3 regions of the Actinomadura vinacea genome follow, and region 1 is predicted to be linked to each of the others. Evidence: riboswitches for the same ligand, from Rfam matches in the RefSeq annotation. Region 1 holds a riboswitch; each other region holds the start of a gene.
What was found. A riboswitch is a leader RNA that binds a small molecule or an ion and turns the genes downstream of it on or off. The one in region 1 is predicted to bind cobalamin.

Region 1 (10,262 bases):
TCCGACGACAGCCCCGACTGGCGCAACGTGGTGCAGGTGCGCGGCACGATGGCCGACGGCTCGGTCGTGTCGGTGTCGGGCACGCTGACCGGGCCCAAGCACATCGAGCGGATCATCGAGGTCAACGGCTACCAGATGGAACTGGTGCCGACCGAGCACATGGCCTTCTTCGTCTACTCCGACCGGCCCGGGATCGTCGGGGTGGTCGGCCGGCTGCTCGGCGACGCCGGGGTCAACATCGCCAGCATGCAGGTCGGCCGCGACACCAAGGGCGGCCGGGCGCTGATCGCGCTGACCGTCGACTCGGCCATCCCGGCCCAGCTGCTCGATGTGATCAAGAACGAGATCGGCGCCGACACCGGCCGCCGGGTCGACCTGGACGGCTGAGACGCGGGAGCCCGTGGCCGGGCGACGTCTCGGCATGTGAGAAGTTCGGCCACGGGTCAAGACAGTCAGGTGAACGCCAGGTAACGTGGTATTGCCATGCGGCGCTTCGTAGTGATCCTTCGCCGCCGCGACGGGGCCCGATAGGCGGGCCACCCCCGTCGCGGAGTCCGGCACTGGCCGTAAGCCCTGTCAGCCATCGCCACCCGTTCCACGCGACGCTACGGAGCACACCCCATGAGCACCCTGAACTCCCTGAGCATGACCACCGCCGCCTCCGACGACGCCGACGAGGAGGCCGCGCGGGCACTGCAGACCGCGCTGGACCGCCGCGACAACGGCGGCCGCCCCGCCAGCTGACCGCCCGGCCGTCCCCGATGAGATCATGGGGGGCATGACGGCGGAATCCACGGTGGAACGGGCCGAACCGCGCGAGGTCACCGCGGCCCTGGCCGAGGCCGCCGCGCGCGGCCCGTTCTTCGAGATCGTCACCGATCCCGACCAGGAGGTCGACCCGACCTGGCGCCCGATGCCCGAACGCGACACGGCACGCCTGATCGGGCTGACCGAGGCGTACGCGGAACGGCTCGGCACCACCGAGCGGCGGGTCGCGGCCTCGATCCTCTTCCAGGGGCTGGCCGCGCGGCTCTGGTCGCCGATGGTCACGGCCGCGGCGCGCGGGATCGTCCCGGAGCTGTCCGGCCTGCACTGGCGCTGGGCGCCCGGCGCGCCGATCGCGCTCTGGCTGGCCGCCCCGGCGGGACGCCGCGCGGGCACCACCGCCGAACGCGCCGAACTGGTCCACCGCGAGGTCGTCGACGGCCAGCTGCGGCCGCTGCGCGAGACGATGCTCGGCTTCGTCCGGCTGGCCGACGGCCTGCTGTGGGGCAACGCCGCGTCCGCCTTGGCAGGAACCGTTGCCGGAACCCTGAACGCCGGGCCGGCCGCGCCGGTACGGCCCCTGGTCGCCGAGCTGTTCGCGCGCGAACCGCTCGCGGGCACAGGGACGTTCGACCGGCGCGGCTTCGTCCGGCGCAGCTGCTGCCTCTACTACCGGGTACCGCCCGGCGGCGAGATGTGCGGCGACTGCTGCCTGCTCCGCCGCTGAAGCGCTCGCACTAGGCCGCCGGGACGGGTTCGCCCTCCGCCTCGGCAAGGGGCGCCCGGTGCCGCTGGAACGCCCGTTCGGTGAGGGCGCCGAACAGCAGCCCGAGCGTCGCCCACAGCACCACATGGACGCCCAGCGACGCGATCCGGAAGTCCCACAGGACGGTCGCGGGGAAGCCCTCGGCCACCGCGTCGGGGCGGGGCGTGAGCCGGAACACCACCGCGACCACGGCCGCGAACCCGGCCGTCGAGACGATCGCGGCGCTCCAGGTTCCCAGCCGCGCCGCCAGCCGGCCGAAGACGATCACGGCGGCGACCGTGGCGAGCACGCCCAGCGCCACCATGCCGAAGTAGAGCGCCGTGCGCCCGCCGATGGTGCCGGGATTCCCGACCGCCGGGGGAGTGGGCGGGTACTTCAGGAACGGCACCAGCACCACCGCCGTGAATCCGAGCAGCGCCACGAGGCCGGACGTGGCGCGGGCGCCGAGCGTCCCGATCCGCCCGTGGGCGAACGCGAACGCGATGGAGAACAGGCCGCCGATCGCCGTTCCGTACACCGCCATGGCCGTGACGAGCCCGACGGTCTGCTGGACCGTCCGGCTCACCACCTCCTCTTCCTCGGCGTGGCCGGCCGCGCCGTGCTCGGCGGCCGCCTGGGCCTCCTCGAAGGAGATCGCGTTCGCGACCTGGGGTTCACCGTAGATCCACGCGACCAGCAGCCCGGCCGCCGCCGCGACCAGACCGGCGATCATGCCGCGGACCAGCAGGGGTCTCATCGCCGGCGATCGCTCCGCGGCCATCAGTGGCAGGGGAAGCCGAGCAGGTGCCGGCCGTCGTGCGTGAACTCGTGAACCCACGTGCCGCCGATCAGCGAGGTGGCGCCCTGCTCGGCGCCGACGAAGTAGAGCAGTGCCGCGCCCAGGACCAGGGCGAACAGGGCCCAGGGCAGGATCTCGCGGACGGGGACGCGCTGCGGGACGGCGACCGGGCGCGACTGCGCGGCCTGCGTCGGGGGAACGGCGGGCTGGGCCATGGCGGATCTCCTCACGGGGTGCACTCGCCCCGGTACGGGAGGACGACGGGTCAGTCTCCTGACTCCCAGATCACCGCCTCCCGCCGACCTTCCAGCCGTTCGGCCGTGGTCGCGTGGGGGGAGACTCCCTGGTCACAGTGGCGGGACCGTCCTGGAATCGCACCAGGTTCCTGCGCACCGTCGCCTCATTTGTGAACTTGTCGCCCTGAGGGTCCCCTTTGACCGCCCTTCACGTCAAGTCGTGAGAGAGGGGACACCGTTCGCATCTCCCCCCGCTGGAGATACGGACGGTGCCCCCTCCCGAAACCGGCGGCGGTGAATCGGCCGGCCGCCACCGGGGCGTACAGGGCGCCCCTCCGGAGGGCTGGCAGGCGTACCGGAAAAGCTCCCTGTAATGAGAGTGGAGCAGCGGGCCGCGAGGCACATGAGTAGCCCCTACTCAATTCGCCATGGCCGCGCCGGGCGGGCGTCGTACGATCCTGTTGTGCGTACCTCCTGGCCGTTCACAGGCCGTACGTCGGCGCTCGATGAGGTGGGTTCCCTGCTGTCCGAACGGACCGTGCAGGGCGTGGTGGTGGCGGGCGACGCCGGGGTGGGCAAGACGCGGCTGGTCAAGGAGGCGCTGGACCGGCTGGAGCCGGCGGCGTTCACGGTCGTGCGGGCCTGCGGGACGGTCGCCGACGCGGGCATCCCGTTCGGGGCGTTCGGGCACGTCCTCCCGGTCGAGGGCGTGGCGACGGCGATCGTCAACCCGCTGCGCTGGGCGAGCGAGGCGCTGCGTTCCCTCGCCGCCGCCCCGCTTCTGGTCACGGTGGACGACGCCCACCTGCTCGACCCGACCTCCGCCGCCCTGGTGCACCATCTCGTCCTGCACCGGGAGGCGCGGGTCGTGGCGACCGTACGGACGGGTGCGGCCGTGCCCGACCCCGTGACGGCGCTCTGGAAGGACGACCTGGCCCGGCGCCTCGATCTGGTCCCGCTGACGATGGCCGAGAGCCAGGCGGTCGTGGAGGCCGCGCTGGACGGGCAGCTGGGCGCCGCCACCGCCCGGCGGCTCTACCACAGCACCCAGGGCAACCTGCTGTTCCTGCACGAGCTGGTGCTGACGGGACTGGGCGAGCGGCGGCTGGCCGAGGCCCGCGGGGTCTGGCACTGGCACGGCGACCTGCCGCTGAGCCCCCGGCTGCGCGAGCTGATCGAGGCGCGGCTGGGCACGCTCGACGAGGCCGAGCGCGAGGTCCTGGAGTACGCGGCGCTAGGCGAGCCGCTGGGCGCCGCCACGCTGGCCGCCCTGACCTCCGAGGACGCCGTGGAACGTGCCGAGGCCCGGCACCTGATCGCCTCCTCCGGCGTCGGCCGCCGGCTGGAGATCAGAACCGCGCACCCGCTGTACGGGGAGGTCGCGCGGGCGCACGCGGGCCCCGAACGCGTCCGGGAACGCCTGGCCGCCCTCGCCGCGGCGCTGCAGGGCACCGGCATGCGCCGGCACGGCGACGTGCTCCGGGTCGCCGCGTGGCACCTGGACGCCGGCGCCCCCGCGGGCGGCGACCTGCTCCTGGCCGCGTGCGGGCAGGCGTGGACGCTGCACGACATGGACCTGGCGGAGCGCTGCGGGCGGGCCGCGCTGGCCGCGGGCGTCGACGCCGCCGCGACCGTGCGGATCGCACCCGTCCTGCTCCTGGCCGGACGGCACGACGAGGTCGAGGAGCACCTCGCCCGCGCCGCCGCCGAGCCGCTGGACGAGCCCACCCGCGCGGGCCTGGTCTCCATGCGGGCGTTCAACCTCGCCATGGGGCTGGGCGACGAGGAACGCGCCGAGCGGATGCTGGACGAGGCCGCCGACCAGACCGCCGAACCCGCGTCCCGGCAGAGCCTGCTGGGCTACCAGGCCCTCGGCCGGGTCTACGCCGCCCGGTTCGACGAGGCGGAGGCGACGGTCGCCCGGGTCCGCGCGGCCGGGCCCGTCCGGCCCGAGGCCGCCGCGCTGACCGGCGCGGCCGACGCCCTCCGGCTCATGCTCACCGGACGCTACGACGAGGCCGTGGCCCTGGCGAGCAACGCGCTGGAGGACCCGAGCGGCTGGCTGGAGTACATGCCCAGCCTCGTGGCCGCCTTCAGCGACGCGCGCGCCGCCGCGTCCGTCTTCGCGGGCGACCTCGCCGCCGCCGACGGCTACATCGCCTACGGCGAGGCGCTGTTCACCGAAGACCACCTCTCTCCCGTCGCCGCCACGACCTCCCGGACGCTGCGCGTCGAGTACTGCCTGCTCCGCGGGGACGTCCGGCGCGCCGTCCGCTGGGCGCACGAGGCCGCCTCGCACGGGTCCAGGACGATCCGGGCGATGTCCGGGCACGGCCACGAGGAGCTCGCGTACGCGGCCGCCGTCGCCGGCGACGCCGCCACCGCGACCACCGCCGCGCGGGTGGCCGAACGGCGCCGCATCGGCGGCGGGCGGATCTTCCACTTCCGCGCCTACCTCGCCCGCGCCTGGATCCGCGCCGCCGCCGGCGACGTCGCGGGCGCCGCCGAGACCGCCCTGGACGCCGCCGCCCGCTTCGAGGAACGGTCCCTGCGCCCCTACGCCATGTTCGCCCTGCACGACGCCGTACGGCTCGGCGCCCCCGGTCCCGCCCGCGACCGGCTCGCGGCGCTCGCCGACCGGACCGGCGGGCGGCTCGTCCGGCTCTGCGCCCGGCACGCCGACGCCGCCGCCCGCCGGGACGCCGCCGCCCTCGACGAGGTCTCCGGAGCGTTCGCGGACGCGGGCCTCACCCTCTTCGCCGCCGAGACCGCCGCCGAGGCCGCCCGCGCCCACGGGCGGCGCGCCGCGCGGTCCCGCGAGGCCAACGCCGCCGCGACCCGGGCCTGGCTGCTGGCCGGGAACTGCCCGGGCGCCCGCACTCCCGTCCTCTCCGGCCTCGCAGCCCCCGAACTCACCGCCCGCCAGCTGGAGATCGCCCGGCTCGCCGCCTCCGGCCTCGGCCACCGCGAGATCGCCGACCGTCTCGTCCTGTCCGTCCGCACCGTCGCCAACCACCTCCAAGCCGTCTACGACAGGCTCGGCGGGGTTTCATTGTGGGGGGACGACCCCCCACACCCCTCGGGACGTAGCGAAACGCCTCCTCCGCTCCGCTAGCGCTCCGCTACGGACCCGCTTCCCTCCGCCTGCCCGTCCTCTCCACTCCGCTAGCGCTCCGCTCCGGGCCGGACAGTGAAAAAGCGGGGTTGCCGTGTGGTGCGGGTCGTCCCACACCCCCGGGACGGAGGAAAACATCTACTCCGCTCCGCTCCGGGCCGGACAGTGAAAAGCGGGTTGTTGCGGGGTGCGGGTCATCCCACACCACCGGGGTCAGGGGGTGTTGTCGGTGGTGGTGAAGAGGTGGGCCAGGGACTCGCGGTCGCTGGTGCCCAGGCGCTCGTAGATCATCACCAGGTGGTTGCCGACGGTGCGGATGGAGATCGAGAGGCGGTCGGCGATCTCCCTGTTGCTCAGCCCCTGGGCGGCGAGTTGCGCGATCTGCCGTTGGCGGGAGGTGAGCTGGGGCGCGGCGAGGGGGGCCAGGGCGGGGGTCACGGGATTGCCGCAGCGGCCGGCCAGCGTGCGGGCGCGGGCGGTGGCGCCGGCGGCGGCGCGGTCCTCGCCGGCGGCCTCGTACGCGGCGGCGGCCTGGGCGGCGGCCTCGGCCGCGTGCAGCGACATGCCCAGCTCCTCGAACGACGCCGACGCCGCCGCGAGGGCGGGACCGTCCGCGCCGGCGGCCGCGGCGGCGCGGCGAGCGCACAGCGGGGCCAAGAAGCCGTCCATCTCGCCGGCCAGCGCCGCCAGGCGTCCGGCGGCGCGCCCGGCCGCGCCCAGGCGGACGGCGTCGTCCAGCGCCAGCATCGCGTACCCGCGCAGCCCGCGGGCCTCGGCGTCGTCGGCGGCGGCGAGCGCGGCGGTCACCGCCTCGGCGCTCTGCCCGCGCGCCGCGAGCACCCACGGGCGGGCCAGGGCCAGCGAGAACTCCACCCCGAGCCAGGCCGGCCGGGCCAGGTCCTCGCCCCGGCGCAGCGCCTCCTCCGCCTCCCCGGCCCGGCCCAGCTGGGCGGCCGCACAGGCCAGCTCGCCGAAGCAGAGCCCGGCGAACATCGTCGACCGCTCACCGATCTTGACCGTGCCGTCGCGGGCCCAGCGCACCGCCTCGGCCAGCTCCCCGCGCAGCCGGTGCAGATGGGCCCGCCAGCCGCTGAAGGAGGCCTCGATCCGGTTCCCCCGGCCGAACTCCGCCACCAGGTCCAGGCCCTGGGCGGCGCCCGCCAGCCCGTCGGCCGGTTCCCCGGCGAACAGGTGCGCGACCGTCCGGGCGTGGGTGAGGGCGGTCATCACGATCGGGACCTCGTCCCGCCAGCGGGCCTGGTCGTCCATCGACGCCCGGGCCACCGCCACCGCGAGCGAGTGGTGCCCGTCGTAGGCGCGCAGCAGCGCCTCGGCGGCGTCGGTCTGGGCGGCGATCGCGGCGGGCGCCGGGCCCAGCGCGCGGGAGCGCTCCACCGCGGCCAGGCCGTCGGCCACCCGGCCCGCGAACAGGGCGATCCACCCGGCGAGGGAGTGGACGTGCTGCCGCCAGGCCGGGTCCCCGATCGTCGCGGCGGCCTCGGCCAGGACGGTCTCGGCATCGCGGTCGCGGGCCAGGCCCCACGCCAGGACGAGGGCGCGCGCGCCCGCGTGCAGGCCACGCTCGCGGTCGTCGCGCAGCCTGCCGGCGACCTCGCGCAGCGCCGCGTCCGCCTCGTCGTCCCGGTCGGAGAAGTGCAGGACGACCGCCAGCAGCGCGGCGGCCTCGCCGGCGCTCCCCGGACGCCGCCCCGGACGGGACAGGTAGGCGTGCAGCGCCGCCGACGCCAGCCGCGCGGCCGGCTCCAGGGCCAGCCCCGCCCAGGCGATCCTGGCCGCGCGCAGCAGCAGGTCGGGGTCGGTGTCGCCGCCCGAGTCGAGCCGCCAGGTGGCCAGCCGCAGGACGTCCTGGCGCCGCCGCGGGCCCGTCTCCTCCAGCGCGTCGGCCAGGTGCCGCAGCCGGGTCCGCGTGGACAGCGTCCCCAGCCCGGACCGCACCGCCTCCCCGTACAGCGGGTGGGCCAGCCGCAGCCGCAGGCCGGGGGCGCTGTCGGTGGGCTCGCCCGCGATCGTGACGAGCTGCCGCACGGTCAGCCGGTCGATCGTCTCGGGGCCCGCCAGGCGGCGCAGCAGGGCGGTGTCCATGGGCTCGCCGAGGGACAGGTACTCCAGCGCCCGCCGCTCCCGGTCGTCCAGCGCGCCGATCCGCGCCTCGATCAGCTCCCGCAGCCGGGGCGTGAGCGTGGGGCCGGGGGCGCAGCGCCACACGCCGCCGCTCTCGGTGAGCATCCCGGCCAGCACCAGCTCGCGCAGGAACAGCGGGTTCCCGCCGGTGATCCGCCACATCCGCCGCGCGCCCGCGTCCTCGACCTGCCCGCCGACGGCGGCCTCCAGCAGCCGCGCCGTCTGGGCGTGCCCCAGCGGGCCCAGTTCCAGGCGGTGGACGCGGCGCTCGGCGTCGCCGACGCGCTCGTCCCAGAACGCGGCCAGGCGGCCGGGCGCCCGCGCGCCGGTACGGGCGGTCGCCAGCAGCCGGGCCTCGCCGCGCTCCAGCAGGTCGGCGATCAGCGCGGCGGAGGCGGGGTCGAGGCTGTGCGCGTCGTCCACGGCCACGACCAGGCGTCGCCGCGGGCCCAGGGCCTGTTCCGGGACGAGCCGCGGCTCGCCGCCCCGGTCCGGGCCGGCGGGCAGCAGGTGGGCCAGCGCCCCGTACGGGATCCGCGCCGCGGCCTGCGTCGCCTTCGCCCGGACGACCAGGTTCCGGCCCGGGTCGAGGTCGGCGGCGACCTTGGCGGCGAGCCAGGACTTGCCGACCCCGGCGTCGCCGACCAGCACGGATCCCGAGCGGGAGGGGTCGAGCAGCGCGGACCGTGCCGCCGCCAGTTCTGCGGTGCGGCCGACGAAGGGCCAGCCGCCGGGCGGGAGCGGGGGCGATGCGGCCACGCTCTAGATCGTACGAGCGTCCCGGCCCGGCATCCACTCGAACGCGCGGTCCGGTCAAGGAACCCGTCAGGACGGGCCCTGCCGGCTCGTCACCGGGACGCCGCCACATACCCCGACACGCGGTGCACGACCGCGCGATCGGGCCCGGACAGCAGCGCCGGGTCCTCTCCGGGGAGCAGCTCGGTGGAGTTCACGGCCTTCTCCGTCCGCGCGAGCGCCTCCAGCGAGACCGCAAGGTTCACCACGGCGCAGGAGCGGGCCTCCGGGTCCCACAGGGCGAAGCCCTGGACGAACCCCGGGACGGTCCGCAGCGCCGGGGCGATCCGCTCGCGCTGCGCGAAGAGGGCCGAGTCCATCCAGTCGACGTCGCGGGGGCCGTCGAAGAACAGCAGCACGGCCGCGCCCGGCGCGCGCGCGGAGTCGGGGCCCGCGTAGCCGCCCGGCACCTGGTAGATCCGGTCGCTCGCCAGCTCGACCGGCCGCGGGCCGGGGCGCGCGGCGGCGGTGCGGTCGGCGGCCAGCCGGGCGTCCTCGACCGTGCGCCAGAGGGTGAGCAGCGCGCCGGCCGCGGTGTCCTCGACGGCGGCCATCAGGCACAGCCCGGCGAAGCCCGGATGGCGGGCGACGATCTCCAGCAGCTCGCGCTCCACAGGCCCGGCCTCGGCCGGGTCCGGCATGCCCCGGACGGTCTGCAGCCTGGCGTACAGCATGATCGGCTTCCCTTCCGCGGAAGCCGTGTCGCCTCCGTCTTCCGAGCCTGCTCCGGTGCGGCGCCGCCCGCCTGAGTACCCCTTACTCAACCGCGTTCCGGGACAGGCCCGACGCTAGCGGCGGCGCGAGACATCCGTACCGGAATCTGAGACGGATGCTCAGGAACTGAGACGTTTGCAGTAGAGTGCGCGCATGGCATCCCGCAGCATTCACCTGGCCGTCATCCCCGGTGACGGGATCGGCCCCGAGGTGGTCGCCGAGGGGCTGAAGGTCCTCGACGCCGTCGCCCCCTCGTCCGGGCTGGCGTTCGAGCGCACCTCCTACGACCTCGGCGCCGCCCGCTGGCACCGGACCGGCGAGACCCTGCCCGACTCCGTGCTGGCGGAGCTGCGCGGGCAGGACGCGATCCTGCTCGGTGCGGTCGGCGATCCCAGCGTGCCGAGCGGCGTGCTGGAGCGCGGGCTGCTGCTGAAGGCCCGGTTCGAGCTCGACCACTACGTCAACCTGCGGCCGGTCAAGCTGTTCCCGGGCGTGTCCACCCCGCTGGCCGGGGTGACCACCGAGGACATCGACATGATCGTCGTCCGCGAGGGCACCGAGGGCCCCTACACGGGCGTCGGCGGCGTGCTGCGCAAGGACACCCCGCACGAGGTGGCCACCCAGGAGAGCGTCAACACCGCCCACGGGGTGGAACGGGTCGTCCGCTACGCCTTCGAGCAGGCCGCGAACCGGCCGCGCAAGAAGCTGACCCTGGTCCACAAGGACAACGTGCTGACCTTCGCCGGTGATCTCTACCAGCGCGTCCTCAAGCGGGTCGCGCAGGAGTACCCGCAGGTCAGCACCGACTACTGCCATGTCGACGCGGCCACCATGTTCTTCGTGAACCAGCCGGCCCGCTTCGACGTGGTCGTCACCGACAACCTGTTCGGCGACATCATCACCGACATCGGCGCCGCGATCGCCGGCGGCATCGGGCTGGCCGCCTCCGGC
Region 2 (10,262 bases), on a different contig from region 1:
TGGGCGACCCGGACGGCCCGGCGGGCACGTGCCCGCCGTCCAGCGCGTGCAGCACGGCGCCGATCTCCCCCGAGGTCGCCTCCAGCCGCGGCACCACCTCCGCCGCACCGAACGCCAGCAGCCGCACCACGTCCGGGACCTCGCGGCCGAACACCGCCTCGCAGACGCTCTCGGCGGTGGCGACGTCCCAGCCCGCGCGCTCCATGCCCTCGACGAGCCCGCGGGCGACCCGCTCCAGCAGGTCGATCACGTCCGAGGCGGTGCGGGCCGGGCCGTCCGCCAGCGCCGTCAGCCCGGTCAGGTCCTCCTCGACGCGGTGGCCCGGGTCGGCGAGGAGCCGCTTCTCGTCCAGGCCGAACTCGGCCGCCAGCGCCGACCGCAGCCCCGGCATCGCACCCGCGACACCGCCCCACACCTGGGCGGCGCGCAGCACCGCCAGCACCAGGTTGACGCGCGCCTCGTCCACCGGCTGCCGCCCCAGGACGTGCAGGCCGTCGCGGATCTGCACGTCCTTGATCTCGCACAGGTACCCGTCGACGTGCAGGATGAAGTCGTCGAACTCCGACTCGCCGGGCATCTCGTCCTGGTGCAGGTCGTGGTGCAGCTGGGCGGCCTGCACCAGCGTCCAGATCTGCGCCCGGACGGCCGGGAGCTTGGCCGGGTCCAGGTCGGCGACGGTGGCGTACTCGTCCAGCAACTGCTCCAGCTTGGCCAGGTCGCCGTACGACTCGGCGCGCGCCATCGGCGGCACCAGGTGGTCGACGACCGTGGCGTGGCCGCGCCGCTTCGCCTGCGTGCCCTCGCCCGGGTCGTTCACGATGAACGGGTAGACCAGCGGCAGGTCGCCGAGCACCGCGTCCGGGGCGCAGCCGTCCGACAGCCCGAGGCCCTTGCCGGGCAGCCATTCGAGCGTGCCGTGCTTGCCGAGGTGCACCACCGCGTCCGCGCCGAACTCCCGGTCGAGCCAGCGGTAGGCTGCCAGGTAGTGGTGCGACGGCGGCAGGTCGGGGTCGTGGTAGATCGCGACCGGGTTCTCGCCGAAGCCCCGCGGCGGCTGGATCATCAGGATCACGTTCCCGAAGCGCAGCGAGGCCAGCACGACATCGTCGCCGTCCACGTACAGCTCGCCGGGCGGCTCGCCCCAGTGCCCGCGGACGCCCTCGCGCAGCCCCTCCGGCAGCGCCTCGAACCAGCGCCGGTAGTCGTCCAGGCGGACCCGGGCCGACGCCCGCGCCAGCTGCTCCTCGGTGAGCCACTCCACATCGTGCCCCCCGGCGGCGATCAGCCGGTGGATCAGCGGATCGCCGTCGTCGGGGTCGCGCCACAGCTCGTCGTCGTCCCCCAGGTCGTAACCGGCCGCGCCCATCTCCCGCAGCAGCTGGACGGCCGACACAGGCGTGTCCAGCCCGACCGCGTTGCCGACCCGCGAATGCTTGGTCGGATAAGAGGACAGCACGACCGCGACCCGCTTGTCCCCGTTCGCCTTGTGCCTGAGCCGGGCGTGCCGCACCGCGATGCCCGCGACCCGGTCCGCGCGCTCCGGATCGGCGACGTAGACGGGCACGCCGCCGGGCCCCTCCTCCTTGAACGAGAACGGCACCGAGATCAGCCGGCCGTCGAACTCGGGGATCGCGACCTGCATCGCGGCGTCCATCGGCGTCAGCGCCCCGTCCGACTCCCGCCAAGCGGCCCGGCTCGACGTCAGGCACAGCCCCTGGACGACCGGAACGTCCAGATCCGCCAGCGCGCCCGCGTCCCAGGAGTCCTCGTCACCACCCGCCGACGCGTCCGCGGCCACCGCACCGCCGCCCGCCAGCACCGTCGCGACCAGCGCGTCGACCCGTCCCAGAATTTCCAGCAAACCCTCGTCGGCGCCGCGCAGCGAACCGCAGAAGACCGGCAGCGCGTTGCCGCCCTGCGCCTCGACGCGCTCGCACAGCACGTCCACGAACGCCGTGTTCCCCGACAGCTCGTGCGCCCGGTAGAACACGATCCCCACCGTCGGCCTGCCCGGCTCCACCCGATGATCGCCGTGCACTCCGTACGACGGCATCGAGACCGGCGGCGCGAAGCCCTCACCCGTCAGCAGCACCGTGTCGCTCAGGAAACGGGCCAGCTCCCGCAGGTTGGCGACACCGCCCTCGCGCAGGTAGTCCAACGCCTCCGCCGCCACGCCCGCCGGGACGGTCGACAGCGCCATCAGCTCCGCGTCCGGGTCGGCCTCCCCGCCCAGCAGCACCAGCGGCACCCCCGCCTCCCGCAGCCGGTCGACGCCCTCGGGCCAGGTCTTGCGCCCGCCCAGCAGCCGCACGACGACGACATCGGCGTCCCCGACCAGCCCGTCCAGCTCATCGAGCCCGATCCGGACCGGGTTCGCCGTCGCATACCCGGCGTCGGCCGCGCGCGCGGCGAGCAGTTCGGTGTCGGCGGTGGACAGCAGCAGGGCACGCATCGGCAAGCCTCCCCCGGGGTCTCCGCGCCCCGGCTCGGTGAAGAGGTCACGACGGCGCGGAGTCTCCTGACTCCCGGATCGACGTCGCGCCCTCGGCCTTCCAGCGTCACCGCCGTGGCCGCGAACGAGGGCGTACTCCCCGGTCACAGTTGCGGGACAGCTCCGGATTCACACCGGATTCCTCACCCGCCGTCGCCGCCATCGTAGCCCGCGCCCTCCGGGGTGCAGCGGGCTGCACCCCCGTTCCCGGGAGCGCACCCGTGGTCCGCCCACGCACCGCCCGGCCCAGCGGTACAAATCCGCCCCTGTCCCACGGAAGGGGTGCGTCCCGGGGAACCGTGGGTAGTCCAGCGGTAACGCCACCGAAGACGAGGATGGATCCATGTCCACGCATGCGGGTCCGCCCGCGACCGAGCGTCCGGTCGTCGGGTCCTACGACACCTACGCCGCCGCCCAGCGTGCGGTCGACTTCCTCTCCGACGACAAGTTCCCGGTCGAGCGGACGGCCATCATCGGCTCCGACCTGAAGATGGTCGAGACCGTCCTGGGCCGGCTCACCGTCGGCCGCGCCGCCATGGCCGGCGCCGGCAGCGGCGCCTGGTTCGGCCTGCTGGTCGGCCTCCTCCTCACCCTGTTCACCCGCAACCACAGCGAGGTGTTCCCGCTGCTGCTGGGCGGCGTCGTGTTCGGCGCGGCCTTCGGCGCGATCTTCGGCGCCATCGCCCAGGCCCTCACCGGCGGCCGCCGCGACTTCACCTCCCGCAGCCAGATCGTGGCGAGCCGGTACGACGTCGTCGCCGACGCCGAAGTCGCCGAGGACGCCAAGAACCGCCTGATCAAACTCTCCTGGCGAGAGGACTGATCATCCACCGGCGAGATGATGCGTATCATCCCCACGATGGAGATCAATGAGCGCGTCGTACCGCCGGACGACCAGCTGGCGGACCTGGCGCTGTGGCTGCGCGACTCGTCGACCGGGGACTGGAGCCACGACACTCTGCGCCGGCTGGTGAAAACGCGCGGCTGGGCCACCGGCGACGACGATCCCACGCTCGTGCGCACCGGCCTGCCCACGGGCGACGCACGCCTCCTCCCGGCCGGCCTAGCCGTCCCGGTGGGGCTCGCCGCCCCGTCCCCCCTCGCGCAGGCGGACTGCTTCCGTCACGTGGCCCAGGTGGTCAGGAACGCGCTAGGCCCCGCCTCCGTCGCGGGAAGCTACGGAGAACACCGTCCTTTCAATGCCCACGGACCCGCCTGGGGCAACCCCTACCTTCGCTGGCTCCGCCCCGCCCAAAGCGTCGAGCTGCGCGCCGGCGCTCACGGCCCGGAAGTCGTGCTCACCCAGACCGACCAATGGGCGGAGTGGCTGATTCGCCAGGGGCAGGGCCGACCTATGGACGTCACGGGATTTCTGGGCCGGCTCCAAACGAACGATTCCGCCCACAAACCCAACCCAGCGAATCTGCTGCTGCCCAGCCCGTGGCTGGCGCACGACTGGGACGTCTTCGAACGCGCCTTCGCCGCGTGGCTTTCGACCGTCTCAGCAGAGCAGCACGCGCTCGGCATGCGTCTCGTCCCCGCCATTCACGGAGCCACCGGCCTCCTCCTAGACATCTATCCCCACAAGGATCGGCTGCTGATCGCCGGCGCCGCCCGCTCCGTCGACCTCCCCGCCCTCGGCTGGACCCCAGGGCCCCTTCCTGACGACCCGTGGGACGACTACCCCGAATGGCGCCTCATCGGCGGCGGCATCGGCCGGGTGGACGGGAAGGCCCTCGCCAGGACGGCCGTCGACACCGCCCGCGCCGTCGGCCTTACCTCCCCGACGGAACTCAAGATCATGCACGGCGCCCAAACCGAAACCTCAGAAGGCGACGAGTACAGCCTCACCTTCTACGGCCTCGGCATCCACTCGCGAGGCACCAGATGAACCTTCCGTTCCTGACGCGGAGGGCTGATCAACCGTCAGAGTGACGCTGAAATGCGGGCAACGGTGAACGGCCGGCCCCACGCCCCTCGAGTGCCTATAGCAAGATGCTTCCCAAACGCGCTCAGGGTCGCCGAACACAGGGAGCACCGCCGCGATGACCGCGCCGCACTTTGATCCGCAGTTCGGCGACGAGGAGTTGGGCGCCGCCGAACAGCAGCTGCTGCACGCCGCCGCCTTAGGCTCGCTCGTCGACCTTCGCACCGGCGATGCCCAGCGCGACGAGCCCACCCGCGGAACGGCCTGGGGTGCAGAGCGGACCGTGCGGGCCAGTGTGCTGGCCGATCTGCTCACCGGACGCCGGACACCCGATCGCGGCCGGCCACGGGCGGTGAAATTGCGTGGTGCCCGCATCACCGGCGGGCTCGATCTGGAGGCGGCCGAGCTCGCCTGCCCGCTCCTCCTGGCCGACTGCCATATCGAGCAGCCGGTCAACCTGTGCGGCTGCAGCGCGTCCGCGATTCGCCTCCCCGGCTGCCGTCTGCCCGGGCTGGCCGCCGACCGGCTGTGCACCGTCGGCGATCTCAACCTCGACGGCCTCACCGCGGAGGGGCCGTCACCTTGGGGGGAGCCCGCATCGGCGGGAGTTTGTCGTTGAGGGCGGCCCACCTGGCCAATGCGGGCGGCCACGCGCTGCGCGCCGACGCGCTCACCGTCACCGAGAGCATGTGGTGCCGGGACGGCTTCATCGCCGAAGGCGAGGTGCGCCTGCCCAGCGCCCAGCTGGGGCGACTGTCGTTCGCCGGCGCCCGGTTGTCCAACCCGCAGGGGCACGCTCTGACCGCCGACGGCCTCACCATCAAACACGATCTGGACTGCCGAAACGGATTCACCGTCGACGGAGAGACCCACCTGCGCGGCGCCACGATCGGCGGCACCCTGGACCTGACTCGGGCACGGCTCGACGCACCCGGCGCCGTCGCACTGGGCGCCGCCAGGATCACGGTCGGCCACGACATGTTCTGCCGGTATCTCACCGCTGAAGGCAACGTACGTCTCCCCGGCGCTCGCATCGGCGGCCGGCTCGACCTGAACCACGCGCGCCTGACCAACGCCAGCGCCACCACGCTGAGCGCCGATCGGCTCACCGTCGATGACGGCGTAATGGCCGAGGGGCTCACCGCCCATGGGGAGGTGCGCCTTCCCAACGCCCACATCGGTGCCGTTCTGGTCCTGGCCGGCACTCACCTGATCAACCCCGGCGGGCAGGCGCTCAACGCCGACGGATTGGTCGTGGACGGGGATGTCCACCCCACCGACGGGTTCACCGCCGAGGGAGAGATCCGACTGGCCGGCGCCCGCATCGACGGGGACCTCGATCTGTCCGACTCCACGCTCACCGAACCGGGGCGACACGCTCTGAATCTCAAGGGGGTCAGAGCCGACGCCCTGATCCTGCTGCCTCGCCACCGGCCCGACGGCAGCGTGGACCTCACCAACACCCGCGTCGGGATCTTCGACGACGACCCGACGACCTGGCCCGCCTCAATCCAACTGCGCGGATTCACCTACGACAGCCTCGGCCCCCGCAGCGACAAGGCCGATGTCGCCGCTCGGCTTCGCTGGCTGGCCCGCGATCCTGGCGGCTACGCACCGCAACTCTACGATCAACTTGCCGCCGCCTACCGGCGTGCCGGAGACGAGCAGGCAGCGCGCCAGGTCGCGGTCGCCAAGCAGTGGCGGCGCCGTGCGACGCTCAACCCGGCGGGCAAGGTGGCGAACTGGCTGCTGTATCTGACCGTCGGCTACGGCTACCGCACCTGGCTGGCCGCCATCTGGCTGGCCGGCCTCCTCGCCCTCGGTACCTGGATCTTCACCGGGGCCCACACCCACGACCTGACCCGCGCCGACCCGCGTGGCCCGGGTTTCAACGCACTCGGCTACACCCTCGATGTCCTGTTGCCGATCGCGGACCTCGGCCAGCAGAAGGCCTGGCGAGCCCGCGACACCGCCATGTACTGGTCCTGGGCGTTCATCGTGGCCGGATGGGTGCTCACCACCGCCGTGGTCGCCGGGCTGACCGGCATCCTCAAACGCGATTAGCTCCACCGGCGCCCATTCCTCATCCGTCAGGTCCGAGGGATGACGAGACCGTCGGGGCAGCCCGCCAAGTGGCGTGGCCCACGGGCTGGAGTCGCCCGCCGAGCAGGGCGAACCCCTTCAAGACCTTTCTCAGCGCCAGCGGCTGTCCACCGGTTCCTCAACCCGGATCTGTTCCCGGGACAACCCGGCGGCGCCCGCAGCAGCCAGGACCCGGGTCGGTGCCAGCTCGGCGGCCGCCGAGGTGCGGGTGCCGCCGCCTGATGGGATATGGAGCCGGGACTCAGTTCAGAGCCGGCCAGTGATCTTGACGGGAGTGACGCGGACGACGATGCGTTCCCCATCGTTCTTCGAGGCCGGGTTGAACGTGGTGTAGTCCTGGCCCGTGTACTTGAGGGACAACTCGTTCGGCAGTTCGCGGGCGGGGTCCGGGGTGACCGTTGCGGTGCCGCGGATCTCGGCGTAGGCGTACGGGTCTTCGGGCGGGTTGATCATCACCGTGACGCGCGGGTCGCGGGCGATGTTCTTTCCCTGCAACCTGTCCACGGTGGTGGAGAACATCAGGTCGTCGCCGTCGCGCTTGATCCAGACGACGGTCAGGTGCGGCCGCCCGTCGGGCGACACCGTCGCCACGGTTGCGAAGATCCGGGAGTCGTCGAGGTACTTCTTCAGTTCGTCGGAGAACTGGGCTGCCACGGTCGGAGTCCTTTGTGATGTCAATGGGGCTGCGTTGCTCCTGAGGAGCACGTCGCCTTGCAACCCTGGCGCAGCCACGGAAATTCCTGCGGGACGGTCGAGCGGCTGACGGGGGCGGGGCACGCTGTGGACGCAGTGACGGGGTCGCGTTGATATCGGTGGCCCGGACGGCCTGGCAGGCGGGCGGGTAGGCCCGCGAGGAGGACCGGTACAGGAATTGGCGGTAGAGCCTGTGACCTGCACCGCTACCGCGGCTCAGAACCAACAGTCCGGCCACTCTGTCGGGTCTGGCTGTCGACTGCTTCGCCCTGACCTGCGGTGACGCCGGCTACCGCCAAGACCCGTACCGATCCTCCTTACGCCCCGGCGTCGACGCCGTTGCCCGCCAGGTCGCCGAACGCGACCCCGCCCCACGACGACGTCACCAACCATGACCGCGTCTCCGCAGGTCAGCGAACTCCGTTGGAAATTCCCCAGGACCAGGAGGACCCCTTCAAGCAGCGATGGCACTTGATCCCCACGCGCCCGGTCAGGCCGCGACGACTCCGTCCGACGGAGCACGACCACCGAGGGCCGGATGGCTCGGCAAAGGTCTCGGCCTTGCCGTCTTCACAAGCCGGGGAGGGCGAGGCCGACGGCCTTGCCCAGGCCGGGCTTGCTGCATGCAGTGGTCGTGTAGATCGCGCAGTGTCCGCCGGTCAGGTCGCGTACGAGGGAGAGCCCTCGACCTCCCAGGCTGAGGGCGGCGATGACGGCGTCCAGGTCCTCGTCGGGTTCCAGGTCGACGGACGGCTCGCGCAGCAGTTCGGGCACGCGCCCGAGACAGGGGTCCGCGTCGGCCAGCTCGCACCACACCGGTCGGCGCTCCGTGCCCGCGAACAGCACGCGCAGTTCGTACGGCGGCGCGGCATGGCGAACGCCGTTGGCGGCGAGCTCCGCGGCCACCAGCTCCGAGTCGGCGACCCGCTCCGGAGAGACGCCCGCCCGGCCGAGAAGCTCCCGGATGATCACCCGCGCCCGCTGCTCCGCCCGTCCCGCAGGCAAACGCCACACCCCCACCGACCACGGGCACGCCTCCGCGTAGCCCTCCTGCCGCTCCACTGATACGCGCATCGAATCCTCACCCGTTCGTAACGTTGTGTCCTTGAACTTGGACACACGGTGACCGATCTCTGGAAGGATGACTCAAGATCTCTACCTGCAAAAGCTTGTTCAAGTAGAAATTTGCAACATCGGAGGCGATCATCCATGGCAACGTCGACCCCCACCATCCGCAGCAAGTGGCTCGGCAACGCGCTACTCAAGGCCCGGAAGGAAGCTGGACTCACACTCGACCAAGTCAGCGCCCAGGTGGGATGGCAGGGTTCCAAGATCAGTCGCGTGGAGAACGGACTCGTCCGCGTCCACTGGGGCGACGTTCAAGATCTCCTTGACGCCTACGGCATCGAGGACGAGACACAGCGCAAAACTCTGATCGCCCTCGCCAAGAGCTTGAGGGAGCGTGGTTGGTGGCGTGGGTACGGCGCGACGCTCAGCCATCCGTACGCGGATTTCTTGAGTTTGGAAGGCACCGCGCGCGAACTCAGCGTCTATCAACCACAGGTCATACCTGGTCTGCTACAGACACGCGGCTACGCCATGGCCGTGGTGGGGTCGAGTCATGTCTGGCAAAGCGAGGAGGACGTCGAACGCTTTGTTGAGATCCGCACTGCACGGCGGTCCATCCTTACCCGTACCTCCCCCGTGAGTTTGTGGGCCATAGTCGGCGAGGCCGCACTCCGACAGAGGTTGGGCGGTAGCAATGTGTTGAAGGAGCAGCTCAATCACCTGCTTGAGATGGCCGAACTACCAAGCGTCACCTTGCAGGTCCTGCCGTTCACCGCCGAGGGCACCACCGGGATGTTCGGCCCCTTCACTATCCTGTCCTTCAACGCCTCCGGGCTGATGGACGTCGTATTCCTGGAGAACCTTGCCGGTGGGCTCTACCTGGAGCAAGAAGACGAGATCAACCGCTATCGGTTGGCGTACAACCATCTTCGTGCATCAGCCTTGCCTCCCGGAAGGTCACTCCGGCTGGTCAAGGATGTTTTGAAGGAGATCACGCCGCCATGAGTTCCCCCGACTCGCCCCTTGCACCTCAGATTCGCACGACATCTGGTTTCTGGCGTAAGAGCAGCCGCAGTGGAGACAATAGCGAATGCGTCGAACTCGCACCGCTCGGCCATGACCAGGTTGCTGTACGTGACTCCAAGGCCCCTGGCGGGGCCAAGCTCCTCCTCAGCGGCACCGCCTGGCGATCGTTCAGCCGGCGCATCAAGAACGGCTGTTACGACCTTTGAGTCTCGGGGTAGCGCAGCTCCACGAACCGCCGGCCGGCGGCGAGCCGCGGCGGCCCGCGGGCGCCTGGCTTGACCTGGGCTGGGCGGGGTAGGCGCCTTGAAGGGGACGCCAGCGAAAGGACCCGGGCCGAAGTGATGCGACCAGCCCTCACCGCTAGGGCACCGGGATGCGGGGGAACGATCATGTCCGAGCGTGAGCCTGACGGCCGGAGCCCGCGAGCTCCCGCCGAACCCGTCCGGGACGGGGACCCCGACGTGCTGCTCGACGTCCCCGAACTCAGGGTCGACGAGATCACCCTGGAAGTGGAGAACCTGCGCGCCCGAGTGTCACTGCAGGCCGAGGTGCTGGACCTGCTCAAGCTCAACGTGGGCGCGGACGTCGTCCTGGGGAAGGTCGACCTCACCGTCAAGGGCGTGGCGGCCCAGGCCCTGCTCAAGGTACGGCTCGACAACGTGGCGCGGATCATCGAGCGGGTGCTGGAGACGATCGACGCGAACCCGCAGATCCTCGAGAACGTCACGCGGAGCGTGGGCCTGGCGCTGGAGGACGTCGGCGGCGGCGCCGGCCGGGCCGTGGACGAGATCGGCCATGGCACGGGGCACGCCGTCAGGGACGTGGGCGGCGGCGCCGGCCGGGCCGTCCAGGACATCGGCACCGGCGCGGGACAGGGTGTACGGGACATCGGCGCAGGCGTCAGCGAGGTGGGGCGAGGCGTGGGCGGCCTCGGCGCGGCGGCCGGGCAGGGCA
Region 3 (10,262 bases), on a different contig from region 1:
CTCGCACACCACGAAGGCGCGGGGCGTCTGCGGGAACAGCTCGCGCGCCAGTTCGGCCGGGCCCGCGCCCGGCGCCGTCAGCACCGCGACCTTGGGGTGGGCCCGGCACGCGTTCACGGCCCGGCGCAGCTCGCGCCCGTGCGCCGAGACGACGAGCGCGTCGTCCCATGGCAGCCCGGCCCGCGCGAACGCCTGCGCCACCGACGACAGCGCCGGCAGCACCCGGGGCCGGTGCCCGCGCTCGCGCAGCGCCCGGACGATCCCGAAGAACCCCGGGTCGCCGCTCGCCACGACCACGACATCGCCTCCGCCGCCGGCCTGGCCGAGTTCGGCGTCGATCGCGTCGAGGGCCGCGCCGACATCGCCCATGACGACCGTCCGGGCGCCCTCCGGGACGGGCAGGGCGGCCAGGTTGCGCTCGCCGCCGGCCACGAGCGCGGCGCGTTCCAGCAGTTCGCGGGCCTCTTCGGGGAGGGGCGAGCCGTCGTGCCCGAGCACGGTGAGGGACGGCTCGGGGGGCGGGGAGGTCATCGGCCCAGCCGCCCGTACATGCCGACCATGCGCTCACCGCCGGGATCCATCAGCACCACCTGCGCCGCGATCGGGCTCCGGTCCGCACCGGTGGACGCGGCGGCGGCGAGTTCGAGGCCGTCGGCGACGCGGCGGCACAGTTCCCGTCCGCACTGGCCGAGCAGCCCTGCGCCCTCCCATAGCTCGTAGGCGCGCCGCGCGGAACCGGCGGCGGCCACATCGGCGGCCAGCGCCGGGGTGCCGCCCATGTCGGCGGTGATGCCGCCGAGTCCGTCCGCCGGGTCGAGTGCGGCGAGATCTTCGACGGTGGCGAGGAGGACCAGCCGGTCGAGAGCGTGCCCGGCCGCCTCCAGCGCCGCCTCCCGCACGCCCCCCGCCGCGTCCGCCTGGACGAAGCAGACTTCGGGCAGGCGGGGCAGCATTCGCGCGGCCACGTGCCCGGCGAGCCCCTCCCCCAGAAGCACGAGGGTCTTCTCCCCGGACGCGGCGATCGTCGCGACCGCGGTATCTGATCGTGTCATGGCCGACGAGCCTCCCTGAGCCGCCGCCGCGCCGACGGCTCGGCGCGCCGATGTCCGTGGAAGTGGCCCGGGTGGTACAGGTGCGAGCGGGTGCCGCCCGCCGCCAGCGCCGGTCCGACCAGCACCAGGGTGTGCTTCCACAGCTTGTGCTCCTTGACCGTCTCGGCCAGCTCGCCCAGCGTGCACCGGACGATCAGCTCGTCCGGCCAGGTGGCCTGGTAGGCGACCACGCACGGAGTGTCCGCGGGGTAGCCGCCCTCCAGCAGTTCCTCCTGCAACTGGCCGGAGCGGGCGGCGGACAGGAACAGCGCCATCGTCGTGCCGTGCCGGGCGAACTCGCGCACCTCCTCGCCCGGCGGCATCGGGGTCTTGCCGCCGCCGAGCCTGGTCAGCACGACCGACTGCGCGACCTCGGGGATGGTCAGCTCGCGCTCCACCGCCGCCGCGACCGCGCTGAAGCTGGAGACCCCGGGGACGACCTCCGTCTCCAGCCCCAGCTCCTTGCACCGGTCGAGCTGCTCCTGCAACGCGCCCCACAGCGCGGGGTCGCCGGAGTGGATCCGGGCGACGGTGAGCCCTTCGGCGGCGGCGCGCTCGTAGTACGGCAGCACGCCCTCCATCGGGAGCCGCGCCGAGTCGACGATCTCCGCTCCGTCGCGGGCGTGCTCCAGGACGTCCGGATGGACCAGGCTGGCCGCCCAGACCACCACGTCGGCGGCGGCGATCGCGCGGGCGGCGCGGAAGGTGAGCAGGTCGGCGGCGCCGGGACCGGCGCCCACGAACAGCACCCGGCCGCGCGGGCCGGACGGCGGGGTCATCGGAGCCTTCCTCCCCGGCCGCCCTCGCGGCGGCCCGGCACGATCAGCGTGGACAGGTAGGGGACGGGACCGGACAGCTCGCGCGCGGGCCCGATCTCCTCGCCGGGCAGGCCGAGCCGGGCGCCGTAGCGGGCCCCGTCCAGCCGTCCGGCGTCCTTGAGCGCCTCGACGACCTGCTCGGCGACGGCGCCGAACTTGTACGCCACGACGGTGTCGCCGGTCTCCAGCGCGGCCCGGAAGGCGCGCAGCGCGTCCGGGCCGCCGGCCAGCGGCAGCAGGCCGATCGACTCCGCCCCTTCGGCGAGCACGGTCCCGGAACGGGCGGCCAGGTCCTGCATGGCGGTGATGCCGGGCACGGTCGCGATCCCGGTGCCCGGCCGCAGCCGCCGCACGGTCTGGGCCAGGTAGGTGAAGGTCGAGTAGACGTTGGGGTCGCCGATGGTCGCGAACGCGACGGTCGCGGCGCCCTCCTCGAAAGCCCGGACGACCCGTTCGGCCGCGGCGTCCCAGGCGGCGGCGCGGCGCTCGGTGACGCCGCCGCGGTCGTTGAGGGCGAACACGACCCGTTCGGCCTTGCCCGTGTACGCGCGGACGACCGACTCGGCGCGGCCCGCCTCGTCCAGCGCCATGACCGGGACCAGCACCACGTCGGACTCCCGCAGCACCCGCACGCCCTTGGCCGTCACCAGCTCGGGGTCGCCCGGCCCCACCCCGACGCCGATGAGCGTCCCCGGCCCCGGCGCGCTCCGCCCCGTGCCCTCCAGAACCGTGCCCTCCAGAACCGTGCCCTCCAGAACCGCGCCTTCCAGGTCGGCGGCGATCAGGCCGAAGACGTGCTGGTCGACCGGGCCGCCGGGACCGGTCTCGACGGCGCGGAGCACGCCCTCGTGCCGGAATCCCGCCTTCTCCGCGACCCGGACCGAGGCCCGGTTGGCGACGTCGATGCGCAACTCGACCCGGTTGAGGCCGCCGCCGCCGGCGTCCAGCGCCCAGCCGGCCAGCGCGCGGAGCGCGTCGGTGGCCAGCCCGCGCCCGCGCGCCGCCGGACGGATCCCGTAGCCGGCCTCGGCGGAGCGGGCCGGCCAGTCGACCCGGAAGAGCCCGACCGTGCCGCTCAGCGCGCCGGTCTCGCGGTCCGCCACGACCAGGTGCAGGCCCCAGCCCGAACGCGGGATGTCGTGCACCCCCTCGGCCAGCCACCAGGCCAGGCCGTCGCCGCCCGGCGGGACGTTGGGCGGCAGGAAGTCCTCGCCCGCGGCCATCGCCTCGGTCAGCACATCGGCGTCGTCCGGTCCGTAGGGCCGCAGCCGCACGCGCCCGCCCTCCAGGACGGGCACCGCGTCGAAGGTCGTCACGCGTCCCCTCCTCCTTCGCCGCGGCCCGTCCCGCTCCGGGAGGCCGCCCGCACCAGCCGCTCGGCGAACAGCGGTTCCCCCGCCCAGTGCAGATGCAGATACGACGCGACGCAATCCCCCTGGACGAAACCGTCGGGGCCCGCGGTCGTCCACTGCCACGCGGCCGTCTTCCCGTGGCGGGGGTCGGTGACGGTGCGGTGGAACTCGTGGCCCCGCACGCGTTCCCCGGTACGGGCCACCACCGAGTCGGAGACCGCGACGGCCGACCGGTAGCCGAGCGTCAGCCGCGGCGCCATGGTCGCGGTCACCTCGTCCAGGACGCCGCACATGGGCCTTCCGTCCAGCTCGCGGCCGAGATAGAGGAGCCCGGCGCATTCGGCGTACACCGGGCCGCCGCCCGCCGAGAAGGCGGCGAGGGCGCGGCGCAGCGGCTCGTTCTCCGACAGTTCGGACGCGTACATCTCGGGGAAGCCGCCGCCGATCACGACGCCGCGGGTGCCGCCGGGCAGCCGCTCGTCGCGCAGCGGGTCGAACCGCACGACCTCGGCGCCCGCCGCCTCCAGCAACTCCTCGTTCTCCGCGTACCCGAAGGTGAACGCCGGACCGCCCGCCACCGCGATCCGGGGACGGGCGCTCGCCGGAGCGCCGGCGGACACCTGCCCGCCCGGTTCCCACGGCTCGGCCCGCAGCGCCGGAGCGCTCCGGGCGAGGGCCAGCACGGCGTCCAGATCGCAAGACGAGGCGACCAGGTCGCCGAGCCGCCGGACCGTCTCGACCGCCTCCGCGCTCCGCTCCGCCGCCGGGACGAGTCCCAGATGGCGGGACGGCGTCGCCACGTCCTCGCGGCGGCGCAGCGCGCCCAGCACCGGGACGCCCAGCTCCTCGACGGCGTCGCGGCACATCCGCTCGTGCCCGTCCGAGCCGATCCGGTTGAGGATCACCCCGCCCAGCCGCACGCCTTCGTCATAGGTCCGGAAGCCGTGCACGGTCGCCGCCACCGAACGGCCCGCCGCCGCCGCGTCCACCACCAGCACCACCGGCGCGTCCAGCAGCCCGGCGACATGGGCGGTCGAGGCGAACCCGCCCTGCTCGGCGGCGCCGTCGTACAGGCCCATCACGCCCTCGACCACCGACACCTCGGCGCCCGCCGCGCCGTGCAGGAACAGCGGGACGACCAGCTCCTCCGACGTCAGCCACGGGTCGAGGTTGCGGCCCGGACGCCCGGTGGCCAGCGCGTGGTACCCCGGGTCGATGTAGTCGGGGCCGACCTTGTGCGGCGACACGGCCGTCCCGCGCGCGGCCAGCGCCGCCATCAGCCCGGTGGCCACGGTCGTCTTGCCGCAGCCCGACGCGGGCGCGGCCACCACGATCCGGGGAGCGCGAATCACCACTCGATGCCCTTCTGGCCCTTCTGGCCGCGGTCCATCGGGTGCTTGACCTTGCCCATCTCGGTGACCAGGTCGGCGACCTCCAGCAGCCGCGGGTCGGCGTCCCGGCCCGTGATCACCACGTGCTGGGAGCCCGGCCGGTCCCGCAGCGCGGCGATGACGTCCTCGACGTCGATCCAGCCCCACTTCATCGGGTAGGTGAACTCGTCCAGCACGTAGAAGCGGTACGTCTCGGCCGCCAGATCGCGCTTGATCTGCGCCCAGCCCTCCCTGGCGTCGGCCTCGTGGTCGGCCTCGGTGCCCGGACGCTGGATCCACGACCAGCCCTCGCCCATCTTGTGCCAGGTCACCGGGCCGCCCTCGCCGCCGTCGCCGAGGACGCGCAGCGCCCGCTCCTCGCCGATCCGCCACTTGGCCGACTTCACGAACTGGAACACCCCGATCGGCCAGCCCTGGTTCCAGGCGCGCAGCGCCAGCCCGAACGCCGCGGTCGACTTGCCCTTCCCCGGGCCGGTGTGCACGATCACCAGCGGCCGGTTGCGCCGTTCCCTGGTGGTCAGCCCGTCCTCGGGCACGTACTCCGGTTTGCCCTGCGGCATCGCTCGCTCACGCCACCTTCCCGGCCGTGTTCCTTCTGGACGCGCGGACGACCCCGGCCAGGTCGTCGGAGCCGAGCTCCTCCAGCCGCACCGTCTCGGCGCCCAGCCGCTCGCCGAGCCCGGCCGCCAGGCCGAGCCGTACCGGGCCGGACTCGCAGTCGACCACCACCGACGCCACCCCGGACGCGGCCAGCAGCCCGGCGGCGGCGGACGGGTCGGGGCCGTGCGTGGCACGGCCGTCGGTCACCAGCACCAGCAGCGCGCGGCGGGACGGGTCGCGGACCTGCTCGACCCGCAGCGTCTCGGCGGCCCGCAGCAGCCCGGCCGCCAGCGGCGTCCGGCCCCCGGTGGGGAGCCGCTCCAGCCGCCGCGCCCCGGCCTCGACCGACGACGTCGGCGGCAGCGCCAGCTCGGCTCCGGTGCCCCGGAAGGTGATGAGCCCGATCTTGTCGCGGCGCTGGTAGGCGTCCAGGAGCAGGCTGAGCACGGCGCCCTTGACCGCCCGCATCCGCCGCCGCGCGGCCATCGAGCCGCTGGCGTCGACCACGAACAGCACCAGATTGCCCTCGCGGCCGTCGCGGACGGCCTCCCGCAGGTCGTCCGCGGCGATCACGATCCCGGGACCGGTACGGCCGCGGGCGTGCTGGTGCGGCGCGGCGGCGTGCAGCGTGGCGCTCAGGTGCAGGCCGCGGGCGCCCGGCCGGGCCCCGGAGACCCGCCCGAACGGGGTGCGCGCCTTGGAGCGGCGGCCGGGCGCGCCGACGCCGGTGCCGGGCACGGTGAACAGCCGCGGCCGGAACGTGGCACCGGCCTGGGCGGGCTCGCCCTCGCCGGCGTCCGGGTCCTCGGCGGGGACGCGCTCGTCGGCCGGGCGCTCGCCGTCGTTCACGGACTGGCCGTTCAGCAGCGCGTCCAGGGCGCTCAGCACGTCGCTTCCGCCGTCCAGGCCGCCGGGACCGCCGCGCGGCCCGTCGCCGGGACCGTCGTCGTCGGGCCCCTCGTCGGGACCGTCGTCCTCCGGCCCGTCGTCGGCCCGCGACGGCTCCGGCTCCGGGGCGGCCTCGGGTTCCGGCTCGGGCTCCGGCGGCGCGGTCTCCGGAGGCCCGGCGGGATCGGCGTGCTCCTCCAGGATCCGGTCGAGCTTCTCCTCGTCCAGGCCGGGCGCGTCGAACGGGTCGCGGCGGCGCCGGTGCGGCAGCGCCAGCCGGGCCGCGGTGCGCACGTCCTCGGCGGTGACCACGGTGCGCCGGTGCCAGGCGGCCAGCGCCATCGCGGCGCGGGCCGTGACCAGGTCGGCGCGCAGCCCGTCCACCTCGAACGCGGCGCAGACCGCGGTGATCTGGCGGAGCGCGGCGTCGGTGAGCTCCACCCGGGGCAGCCGCGACTGCGCCGAGGCGATCCGCGCGGCCAGCTCCGCCTCGGCCAGCCGCCAGCGGGCGGCGAACCGGACCGGGTCGTGCTCGTAGTCCAGGCGCCGCCGCACCACCTCGGCGCGCTCCTCGGGGGCGCGGCTCGCGGCGACCTCCACGGTCAGCCCGAACCGGTCGAGCAGCTGCGGGCGCAGCTCGCCCTCCTCCGGGTTCATGGTGCCGACCAGCAGGAAGCGCGCGGCGTGCCGGACCGACACGCCCTCCCGCTCGACGTACGACTCGCCCATGGCGGCGGCGTCCAGCAGCAGGTCGACCAGGTGGTCGTGCAGCAGGTTGACCTCGTCGACGTACAGGACGCCGCGGTGCGCGGCCGCGAGCAGGCCGGGCTCATAGGCCTTCACGCCCTCGGTCAGCGCGCGCTCGATGTCCAGGGAGCCGGTGAGCCGGTCCTCCGACGCGCCTACCGGCAGCTCGACCAGCTGGGCGGGCCGGTGGGGCATCCCGGCCGGCTCGCCGGCGGGCCGGGCAGGGTCGGCGGGGGCCGGTTCGGCCCGGACGGTGATCGCGGGCTCGCCGTCCTCGCCGCCCTCGCCGAGCTCGTCGAGCCCGTCGTCCTCGTCCGCCTCGGCGTCGAAGGCGGCGTGCGGGCCGTCCGGGCAGCCGGGGTCGGGGTCGCGGGGGTCGCAGGAGAAGCGGCAGCCCGCCACCACCGGCACCGATGGCAGCAGGTCGGCCAGCGCCCGCACGATCGTCGACTTGGCGGTGCCCTTCTCGCCCCGGACCAGGACGCCGCCCACGCCCGGCGAGACCGCGTTGACGAGCAGGGCCAGCTTGAGATCGTCCATGCCGACGACGGCGGAAAAGGGGTAGCGCGCCCGGTGGGTCCGCCGGTCGGCGCCCGCGCGGCTCATCGGCCCATCAGATAGGGCATGCCTCATCGTCCTTCCCTCGGGTGTCCACGCCCGTGGCTGTCCTTCCAAGGGACGCCCCCCAAGGCTTGGCGGTGCCCGCGTCCCTTCGACGGCCGGAGTCTCCTGGCTCCCGGATCGCCACTCCTCCTCAGCCTTCCAGCGTCGCCGCCGTGGCTGTACGTGAGGGGAGCTCCCCATGGTCACAGTTGCGGGACAGCCCCGGATTCGCACCGGGTTCCTCCGCTTCCGTCGCCTGCACAGGATGACATACAGGCATAAACGACCCAAGCCGCGGAGGGGTGAGAGTGCTCCGGCGCCCTTCCCGGACCCCACGTCAAGAACGTGTTCTACAAAGGCCTGTCTCGACGTGGCCCCAGGTACCGCGCGAGCGCGCTACCTGGCCGGTGCGGCGACGCCGGAGGCGAGCTGCACCGGCCAGATCGCGAAGCGATGTCGCGCTCGCACCAAGCACGGTCAGGGTGCGAGCCGCCAGGCGAGCGTCCTGGGCCGGGATTGCATGAACACAGCGCGTCAGCCGAGCGGCGGCACCGCAGTGGCCGGGAGGGGCACGATCTTCCCGTTCGGCGGGTGGAGCAGTTCGGCCGGGAGGTGGACGACCGCGGGGATCGCGAACCAGACGGCCTTGCCGCGCACCCGCGGCACGCACCGCGACAGCGTGCGGAGTATGCCCCAGCGGCCGTCCGACAGCTCCCGGACGATGCTCAGCCCGCGGCCGTGGTCGCCGGAGGTCCACGAGTAGGCGGGCAGGCGGCCGGCGGCCTGGCGGTCGAAGACCGCGCACCGCACCTGGCCGGGGACGGCGCCGGTGCGCTCGCCGGGCGCACCGGCGTAGAGCCACAGCTCGTGCGGGCCGTGGCCGGGCGCGTGCTGGAAGGCGTTGGTGGCCAGCTCGCTGGCCATCAGCCGCGCGTCGGCGATGGCGGCACGGGGCGCGCCCGCCGCGGCCAGCGCCTCCCCCAGCACGGCACGGGCATAGCCCGCGCACTCCGGGCCCTCAGGGAGCACCCAGACGCACCCGAGCGGCGGCCCGCAGTACACCGGGACGACCGGTGCCGCCGCCTCCCCTGGGGCTCCCTCCCGGGCGCGCGCGCCGGTGGAACGGGGCGTCGGGGGCCCACCTTCGGGATCGTCGGCACCGGCGATGCCCCGGACGGCGCCGACCGTCTCTGGCGAGGTCTTCACAGGACCCTCCTGCCACCGTTACGTTCCGCTCACATGCGGTCACATTTCCTCAGCTTTGCGTGAGAATCTCAGTCACGCAACATCCTTCGGCAGATTGCCGTTACCGGCATGGTCATTTGTGTTGTACGGAACGGACCGAATCGGGAGACTCTCGGCTCATGACCTATCGGCCCACGGTGCGCGGTCGCCGGCTGGCGCGGGAGCTTCGCAGGCTGCGAGAGGAGCAGGGGCTCACCCTGCAGGAGGTGGCGGACCGGCTGGACTGGTCGCGGGCCACCGTCTCGCGGCTGGAGACGGGGCAGACCCGGCCCAAGCCCAACGACATCGCGGACATACTCAACCTGTACGGCGTGCCCAGCCCCGGGCGGGACGCCCTCATCAACCTGGCGCGGGAGGCGGGCCAGCGCGGCTGGTGGACCGCCTACGCGGACGTGTTCACCGGCAGTTACGTGGCCCTGGAGGACGAGGCGTCCCAGATCCGCACCTGGGACCCGCAGCTGATCCATGGGCTGCTCCAGACGGAGGATTACGCCCGTGCCGTGATCACCGCGGGCCGGCTGCTGCCCACCCCCGAGGACATCGAGCGCCGGATCGACGCCCGCAAGGCCCGGCAGGCGCTGCTGGACCGCGAGCAGGCGCCGCGGGTGCACCTGATCTTCGACGAGAGCGTGCTGCGCCGTCCGATCGGCGGGCACGAGGTCATGGCGGCGCAGCTGGCCGCGCTGGCGGAGGCGGCGGACCGGCCCGAGATCACCCTCCAGGTGCTGCCGTTCGACATAAGGGAGCATGCCGGACTTGACGGACGTTTCACGATCCTTTCGTTTCCCGACCCCGCCGACCCCGATATCGCCTACGTAGAGGGGACGATGGGCGACGTTTATCTTGAAAGCGCCGAGGCAATAGCATCACATGGGGATCGTTTCGCCCGGATCGCGGCGGCGGCCCTCGCCCCCGAGGAATCCGCGCACCTCATCGCCGAGGCAGCAAGGAGCAGCCCGTGAACCACCCGTCCGACGATCTCACCCGAGCCCGATGGCGCAAGTCCTCCCACAGCGGGAGCGGCGATCAGTGCGTCGAGGTCGCCGCCCTGAACGGCGACCGCCGGGCGGTGCGCGATTCGCAGGATCCGCACGGCCCGGCCCTGAAGTTCTCGCGGGCCGAGTGGGACCGGTTCCTCACCGCCGTCCGGAACGTCTGACCGGCGATCCGGACCGCGTCACGCGGTGTCTCCCCGAGGGGTCGCGGCGATCACGCGCGGCCCCTCGGGCCGTCCACGGGCGGCCCGGCCCGGCCCCGCCCCTGCACACGAAGTAGAACGTGTTCTAGTATCGCGGTGCGTCGATGAGCGGAGGGCGACCGATGACCGCGGAACTCAAGCTCGGCATCCACGTCGGGTACTGGCAGCGCGACCCCGAGGACCACACCGAGACGGTGCTGGCCGCCGAACGGCTCGGCTACGACTCGGTGTTCACCGCCGAGGCCTACGGCTCGGACGCCTTCACCCCGCTCACCTGGTACGCCGCCCGCACGTCCAGGATCGGGCTGGGCACCGCCGTGGTGCAGATG

Region 2: linked by a shared signal. The riboswitch ahead of cobN (cobaltochelatase subunit CobN) and the one ahead of ABD340_RS15650 (CbtB domain-containing protein) in region 1 are both predicted to bind cobalamin.
Region 3: linked by a shared signal. The riboswitch ahead of ABD340_RS31055 (VWA domain-containing protein) and the one ahead of ABD340_RS15650 (CbtB domain-containing protein) in region 1 are both predicted to bind cobalamin.

What each region holds. Positions count from the first base shown of each region.
Region 1 covers NZ_BAAARW010000012.1:58,265-68,526, reverse strand. The annotation lists gene serA (phosphoglycerate dehydrogenase) at 1-387, shown strand, start outside; gene ABD340_RS15665 (hypothetical protein) at 622-744, shown strand; gene ABD340_RS15660 ((2Fe-2S)-binding protein) at 779-1,492, shown strand; gene ABD340_RS15655 (CbtA family protein) at 1,503-2,267, opposite strand; gene ABD340_RS15650 (CbtB domain-containing protein) at 2,291-2,524, opposite strand; cobalamin riboswitch at 2,556-2,740, opposite strand; gene ABD340_RS15645 (AAA family ATPase) at 3,009-5,660, shown strand; gene ABD340_RS15640 (LuxR C-terminal-related transcriptional regulator) at 5,874-8,561, opposite strand; gene ABD340_RS15635 (hypothetical protein) at 8,651-9,271, opposite strand; gene ABD340_RS15630 (3-isopropylmalate dehydrogenase) at 9,465-10,262, shown strand, end outside.
Region 2 covers NZ_BAAARW010000023.1:32,414-42,675, reverse strand. The annotation lists gene cobN (cobaltochelatase subunit CobN) at 1-2,452, opposite strand, end outside; cobalamin riboswitch at 2,512-2,636, opposite strand; gene ABD340_RS30885 (general stress protein) at 2,835-3,314, shown strand; gene ABD340_RS30880 (hypothetical protein) at 3,351-4,382, shown strand; gene ABD340_RS30875 (hypothetical protein) at 4,537-5,037, shown strand; gene ABD340_RS30870 (hypothetical protein) at 5,034-6,482, shown strand; gene ABD340_RS30865 (PPOX class F420-dependent oxidoreductase) at 6,768-7,175, opposite strand; gene ABD340_RS30860 (ATP-binding protein) at 7,785-8,288, opposite strand; gene ABD340_RS30855 (helix-turn-helix domain-containing protein) at 8,424-9,287, shown strand; gene ABD340_RS30850 (DUF397 domain-containing protein) at 9,284-9,514, shown strand; gene ABD340_RS30845 (thioesterase) at 9,698-10,262, shown strand, end outside.
Region 3 covers NZ_BAAARW010000023.1:69,941-80,202, reverse strand. The annotation lists gene cbiE (precorrin-6y C5,15-methyltransferase (decarboxylating) subunit CbiE) at 1-531, opposite strand, end outside; gene ABD340_RS31080 (hypothetical protein) at 528-1,052, opposite strand; gene cobM (precorrin-4 C(11)-methyltransferase) at 1,049-1,870, opposite strand; gene cobI (precorrin-2 C(20)-methyltransferase) at 1,867-3,225, opposite strand; gene ABD340_RS31065 (cobyrinic acid a,c-diamide synthase CobB) at 3,222-4,613, opposite strand; gene cobO (cob(I)yrinic acid a,c-diamide adenosyltransferase) at 4,610-5,212, opposite strand; gene ABD340_RS31055 (VWA domain-containing protein) at 5,220-7,493, opposite strand; cobalamin riboswitch at 7,610-7,734, opposite strand; gene ABD340_RS31050 (ATP-binding protein) at 8,025-8,696, opposite strand; gene ABD340_RS31045 (helix-turn-helix domain-containing protein) at 8,855-9,697, shown strand; gene ABD340_RS31040 (DUF397 domain-containing protein) at 9,694-9,894, shown strand; gene ABD340_RS31035 (LLM class F420-dependent oxidoreductase) at 10,056-10,262, shown strand, end outside.